One region of the Micromonospora sp. RB23 genome, then DNA from elsewhere that is predicted to be linked to it. Evidence: riboswitches for the same ligand, from Rfam matches in the RefSeq annotation. Region 1 holds a riboswitch; the other holds the start of a gene.

Region 1 (3,375 bases):
CAGGCCGTCCTCGTTGCCGGTGAAGACGTCCAGGTCGACGGCGGTGACGGTGTTGCCGGTGTCCGGCTTGATGATCTGCACCCGACCGTCGCGCTCGATGTAGAAGACCCGCCCGTCGGGGGCGATGTCCAGCTCCATCGGGTTGCTGGTGTTGCTGTCCAGCGTGACCTTCTCGAAGTTGGAGGTCTTCGACGCGCCGCAGTCGGCGTCGACCACGCCGGCCGCCGTCTGGATGCCGCCGAGCAGGTGCTTGAGGAACTCGGGCTCGGCGTACGACTCACGGGTGTGCCCGCCGCCGGTGTACCAGGAGCGGCCACCGTCGAAGTCCTGACACCACGCCGTCGGGTGGTCGGCGCCCATCGCGCCGGCGCCCGGGGTGTAGCTCTTCTCGTCCAGGCTGGCCAGGACGTGCACGTCCGACCGGGGGTTGGTCTGGAAGTTGTACCACTCGTCGAACCGGGACCAGCGTTCCGGCAGCCCGGCGGTGGACGGGTGGGCAGGGTCCTCCACCTTGACGGTGGCCTGCTGGTTCTGCGGGTGGTTGGCGAAGTACGCGCCGACCAGGTCGCCGTACCAGGCCCAGCTGTACTCGGTGTCCGAGGCGGCGTGGACGCCGACGTAACCGCCGCCGGCCTTCACGTACCGCTCGAAGGCAGCCTGCTGGTCGGCGTTGAGAACGTCGCCGGTGGTGGAGAGCCAGATCACGGCCTTGTACTTGGCGAGGTTGGCGTCGCTGAACGCGGCACCGTCCTCGGTGGCGTCGACCGTGAAGCCGTTGGTGGCGCCGAGCTGCTGGATGGCGGCGATGCCGGTGGGGATGGCGTCGTGCCGGAAGCCGGCGGTCTTCGAGAAGATCAGGACGGAGTAGGGGTCGGCCGCTGCGGCCTTCGGCGCCTTCGGCGCCGCCTGGGAGAGCGGAGCCGCGACAGGCACGTCTCGCGCGGGGATCTGCGCTCCGGTCGGAGCCGCCTGCGCCGGGGACCCGATGAGGGCCGTCGACGTCAGCGCGAGGGACAACAGGGTAGCGGTGAGTGGTACACGGGCACGACGAGAACGGGACACGCCGCCTCCAATGTCGCGGTGGACAGGGATCGCGGGGCCGGCTCGCCGAAGACCGTCCCAGATGGAGCCGGTGGGGACGCCGTGCCAGGGCGTCCACGCCGGCATTTTGTCGAATCGCTGAACAAATTAGTTCTGCTGCATCGATGTCCGGCAAGATGCCGGCGGGTAACGGTTCTGCAACGGCGGGCGACATTCCGAACAGGACAGGAGAAAGCACCCCGATCGATGCGTCGGCGCGGGGCCGATGACCCACCCTTGGCAGAGGAGGCCGAACTGTCGTACGGTGACACGCAAGTAACCCACGGGAGCCCGGTGTACCGGGCTGAGAGGGGGGCTGACAGCCCCCGACCGTCGAACCTGATCCGGGTAATGCCGGCGCAGGGAGGAGCGTTGCCGTGCCGTCCCTCGGACGACTGCATCTGATCACCGACACCCGACCCGGGCGCGATCCGCTCACCGTGGTCCGGGCCGCCCTCGTGGCGGCCCGCGCCGACCTCGTCGTGCAGGTCCGGGTCGAGGACTCCGCGACCGACCGCGAGGCGTACGACCTGGCCGCCCGGGTGCTGGCGCTGTGCGCGCCGTACGGGGCGACGTGCCTGGTCAACGACCGGTTGCACGTGGCGCTGGCGGTCGGCGCGGCGGGTGGACACGTCGGCGCCGACGACCTGCCGGTCGCCGCGGCCCGGCACGTGCTCGGCCCGACCGGCGTGTTGGGCGTCACCGCCCGCGAGCCGCGCGGCGCGGTCGAGGCCGTCGTCGCCGGGGCCACCTACCTGGGCGTCGGACCGTGTCACGCCACCAGCACCAAGGCCGGTCTACCCGAACCCATCGGGTCCGTCGGGGTACGCGACGTCGTCGACGCCGTCGACGTGCCGATCATCGCGATCGGGGGAGTGACCGCCGACCGGGTGCCGGCGCTGCGCGCCGCCGGAGCGTACGGGGTGGCCGTGGTCGGGGCGATCTCCTCGGCCACCGACCCCGGGCGGGCGACCACCGAACTGCTGCGGGCCTTGGCGTGACCCGCGCCGACGTGGCGGTGGTGGGCGCGGGCCCGATCGGACTGGCGATCGCCTGGCGCTGTGCCACCCGTGGCCTGCGCGTCGAGGTGCACGACCCGACGCCCGGTTCGGGGGCGTCGGCCGTCGCCGCCGGGATGCTCTCCCCGGTCGCCGAGGCGTACTTCGGGGAACGCCGACTGACCGAGCTGCTGGTGGCCTCCGCCGCGCGCTGGCCCGCGTTCGCCGCCGAGCTGACCGAGGCCAGCGACGCCGCGATCGGCTACCGGACCGAGGGCACCCTGATGGTCGGGCTGACCGGCGACGACCTGGCCGAGGCGCGTCGGCTGTGGGCGTACCAACAGGGTCTGGATCTGCCGGTGACGCCGCTGCGCCCCAGTGAGCTGCGCGACCGCGAGCCGGCGCTCGCGCCCCGGGTGCGCGGCGGCGCGCTCGCGCCCACCGACCACCAGGTCGATCCCCGGCGGCTGGTGCCGGCGCTGCGCACGGCCGCGCAGCGGGCCGGCGCGGCGTTCGTGCCGCGGCCGGTCCGGCGGCTGTCCGATGTGGATGCGAAGGTCACCGTGGTCGCGGCCGGGTGCGGCGCGGCCGCCCTCACCGGCCTGCCCGTGCGGCCGGTGAAGGGCCAGATCCTCCGGCTGCGTGCGCCCGGCGGCGTCGCGCCGGGCTTCCGGCACGTGATCCGGGGGTACGCCGACGGCGAGCACGTCTACCTGGTGCCCCGCGCCGACGGCGAGGTGGTGCTCGGCGCGACGGTCGAGGAGCGGTCGGACACCACGGTCACCGCCGGCGCGGTGCAGCGGCTGCTGCGCGCCGGTGTCGACCTGCTGCCCGAGCTGGCCGAGTACGACCTGGTGGAGGCCGTCGCCGGGCTGCGCCCCGGCACCCCCGACAACGCGCCGATCCTCGGGCCGCTGCCCGGCCGGCCGGGCGTGCTGGCCGCCACCGGCCACCACCGGCACGGCATCGTCCTCGCCCCGGTCACCGCCGAGGTGATCACCGACCTGGTGCTCACCGGAACGCCCGACCCGCTGCTCACCGGCTTCGGCGCCGACCGGTTCGCCGACCCGGAAAGCAGTTTCGAGGAGGAGTGATGGAGCTGACGGTGAACGGAGCCGGGCGCAGCGTCGCCGGTGGCGCGTCGGTGGCCGACCTGGTCCGCGACGTCGCGCCGCACCAGCGTGGTGTCGCGGTCGCGGTCAACGGCGAGGTGGTGCCCCGGGCCGGCTGGCCGGCCACGGTGCTGCGCGACGGCGACCGCGTCGAGGTGCTCACCGCCGCGCAGGGCGGGTGAGTG
Region 2 (3,375 bases), 650 kb from region 1:
CCCGTCCGGCGTGGGCCGAGCGCCAACTCGTCGAAGACGGTGCCGGTGACGAACTGGTGTTCCGGGTCCTGGAAGACCGAGCCGATGCGGCGGGCCAGCGCGGGCGCGCGCCAGCGGTGCGGGGGAGTGCGATGGTGGGCGTCGGCCAGCTCGACCGAGGCGGTGACCCGACCCGTGCCCGGTTTGAGCAGTCCGCCGAGCAGCAGCGCCAGGGTGGACTTGCCGGCACCGTTCGGTCCTCGTACGGCGAGGGCCTCTCCGGCGCGTACCGTCAGATCGGTGGGGCCCAGCCGCGGTGGCAGGCCGAGCCGGTCGGCGGTGAGCAACACGGCCCCCGCGGCGGCGGTGGCCCGGCGCGGCGCGATGGGGCGACCGGGCACCCAGACGCCCTCGGCGGCGAGGGCGTCGCCGTGCGCGGCGAAGACCGCGTCGGGTGACCCGTCCGCGCGGACGCCGCCGCCGGGCTCCAGGACGACCACCCGCTCGACCAGCGGCAGGGCCTCGGCGACCCGGTGTTCGACGAGGATCAGGGTGGTGTCGGCGTCCAGCGCGCCCGCCACCGCGCCGCGGACCAGGGCGGCCCCGTCCGGGTCGAGGTTGGCGGTGGGCTCGTCGAGCAGCAGCAGGCCGGGCCGTAACGCCAGCGCTCCGGCCAGGGCGAGGCGCTGCTGCTCGCCGCCGGAGAGGGCGGCCGTGTTGCGGTCCCGGGGGTACGGGAAGCCGACCCGCAGCAGCGCCGCGTCGACGCGCGGCCAGATCTCGTCCGTCGGTACGCCCCGGTTCTCCAACCCGAACGCGACGTCGTCGCCGCTGCGCGCCATGACCAACTGGCTCTGCGGGTCCTGGAAGACGATGCCGACCCGTTCCCGGCCCTTGCGGGGGTCGAGCCCGTCGATTTCGACGGTACCCTCCTGCTCACCGGAGTCCTCCGGCAGCAGCCCGGCCAGGGCGGCGAGCAGGGTGCTCTTGCCGGCCCCCGAAGGCCCGAGCAGCAGCACCCGCTCCCCGTCCTCCACCCGGAGATCCACTCCACGCAGGGCCCAGGCCCGCCGCCCGGCGTGCCGCCACCCGAAACCCCGCAGCAGTACCCCCACAACCCCTCCTCCCGGTTCGCCGTCGTCGTTGATCAAGAGGTTCGCGTCAGAATTCCGCCTCGCGGTGACGCGAACCTCTTGATCAACGAGGCAGGGTCGGACGGGACAGCGTCAGATCAGGGCGCGGGTTCGGCCTGACGGGAGACGGTCCAGGACGCCGGTGTTCGCCAGGGCGCGGGTGAGCGCCCAGCCGCCGACGCCCGCGATGATCGTGGCGCTGACGATGGTGAGCAGCGCGTACGGGATGCGGTAGTTGACCAGCTCGGTCTCGCTGTTCCAGACGAAGAAGTCGAACAGCGCCGCGCTGAGGCCGGTCAGCGCGCCGGCCAGCACGGCGGTCGGCAGCCGGTACGACCGGTAGCGGAAGGCGGCGAACGCCAGCTCGGCCCCGATGCCCTGCACGATGCCCTGCGGGATGACCGTGCCGGCCCACTGGCTGCCCAGCAGCGCGGAGACGACCGCCGCCACCGTCTCGCAGTAGAGCGCCGCGCCGGGCTTGCGGATGACCAGCCCGCCGACCACGGCCGGCATCAGCCACACGCCGTAGATCAGCGTCTGCGCCGGCGGGAAGAAGGCGAACGCCCCCTCGGTGGCGCTCCACACCAGGCCCCAGGCCCAGAAGATGACGCCGAAGGCGACCGCGATCACCGAGGCCACCACGATGTCGATCGTGCGCCAACGGTTGGTGGTGTTGTCCATGCTGTGCTCCCAGTTCAGTGGAACGAACCAGGAGAAGACGCACGCCGCGCGTCCGGTGGCACCGGACTCACGGCGCGGCTGGAGGTCGACCGAACTCCCTGCGCTGGCATTACCCAGATCAGGTTCGAGGGTCTGCGGGCGTGCCCGCACTCTCAGCGCTGTGCGCTCCCCTGTCGGATGTGAAGTTGTCTCGCTGACGCTAGCACCGACCAGGGGTAACGGCCCAGCAGGGCGTCCCGGCGTCCGCGCGTCCGGGCCGGCGCGACCGCGGCTGGGTAGGCTGACGATCATGCAGGTCGACGCGCGGGGTCTGACGTTCGAGGTACGCACCGGCGGCCCGTCCGACGGCGTCCCCGTCCTGCTGCTGCACGGGTTTCCGCAGCACAGCGGCGAGTGGGACGACGTCGTGCCGCCGCTGCACGCCGCCGGCCTGCGCACGTACGCGCTGGACCAGCGGGGCTACTCGCCGGGCGCGCGCCCCGCCGAGGTGCCGCAATACCGCATCCCCGAGCTGGTCGCCGACGTCGTGGCGGTGCTCGACGCGCTCGATCTGGAGGCCGCGCACCTCGTCGGCCACGACTGGGGCGCGGTCGTGGCCTGGGCGGTGGCCGCCGCGCACCCGCAGCGGGTCCGTACGCTGACCGCGGTGTCGGTGCCGCATCCGGCGGCCATGGCACACGCGCTCACCACGGACGGCCAGCAGAAGGCCCGCTCCTCGTACATCGCCCTGTTCCGCAAGCCGGGCAAGGCCGAGAAGGTGCTGTTGGCGTGGCACGCGACGGCGCTGCGCAAGCTGCTGGGCGGGGTGGGCGACGCCGCCCGGGTGAACCGCTACGCCGAGCCGATGCGCGAGCCGGGCGCGCTCACCGCAGCCCTGAACTGGTACCGGGCCATGTCCCGCGCCGACCTGGCCGCCGTCGGCCCGGTCGCCGTACCGACCACCTACGTGTGGAGCGACCGGGACGTCGCGATCGGCCGGACCGCCGCCGAGGCGTGCGCCGCCCACGTGACCGGCGACTATCGCCTCGTACCCCTGGCCGGGGTGAGCCACTGGATCCCGGACGCCGCGCCCACCGCGCTGGCCGAGGCGGTCCTGGCGCGGGTCGCCGGGACGGCCTGAGCCGTGCCGGCCGCCATCGGTGGACCCGGCACCCGTCGGTCGATCGCCGCGCAGTTCCGGCTGCTGGGCGTACGCCCCGGATCGACCGTGCTCGTGCACGCCGCGATGCGCGCGTTGGGCTACGTCTGCGGCGGGCCGCAGGCGCTGGTGCTCGCCCTGCGTGACGCGCTCGGCCCGGACGGCACGATCGTGGTGCCCACCCACACCCCCGACAACAGCGACCCCGCGCAGTGGCGGAACCCACCGGTGCCGGTGGACTGGTGGCCGCTGATCCGCGCGGAGATGCCCGGCTTCGACCCGGCGGTCACGCCGAGCCGCTACATGGGCGTCTTCGCCGAGACGGTCCGCTGCTGGCCCGGGGCGCTGCGCAGCACGCACCCGCACGTGTCGTTCGCGGCGCTCGGCCCGGCCGCCGAGCGGGTGGTCGCCGGGCACGCTCTGGCCGACATGCTCGGCGAGGTC

Evidence for each region. Region 1 has a riboswitch for thiamine pyrophosphate ahead of thiE (thiamine phosphate synthase). Riboswitches for the same ligand answer to the same signal wherever they lie in the genome.
Region 2: linked by a shared signal. The riboswitch ahead of ACTFTM_RS25345 (ECF transporter S component) and the one ahead of thiE (thiamine phosphate synthase) in region 1 are both predicted to bind thiamine pyrophosphate.

What each region holds. Positions count from the first base shown of each region.
Region 1 covers NZ_CM132111.1:6,243,863-6,247,237, reverse strand. Annotated here, with positions in the region: gene ACTFTM_RS28445 (ThuA domain-containing protein) at 1-1,062, opposite strand, end outside; TPP riboswitch at 1,354-1,463, shown strand; gene thiE (thiamine phosphate synthase) at 1,458-2,081, shown strand; gene thiO (glycine oxidase ThiO) at 2,078-3,172, shown strand; gene thiS (sulfur carrier protein ThiS) at 3,172-3,372, shown strand; gene ACTFTM_RS28425 (thiazole synthase) at 3,369-3,375, shown strand, end outside.
Region 2 covers NZ_CM132111.1:5,590,871-5,594,245, reverse strand. Annotated here, with positions in the region: gene ACTFTM_RS25350 (ABC transporter ATP-binding protein) at 1-1,094, opposite strand, end outside; gene ACTFTM_RS25345 (ECF transporter S component) at 1,206-1,793, opposite strand; TPP riboswitch at 1,871-1,975, opposite strand; gene ACTFTM_RS25340 (alpha/beta fold hydrolase) at 2,083-2,913, shown strand; gene ACTFTM_RS25335 (aminoglycoside N(3)-acetyltransferase) at 2,917-3,375, shown strand, end outside.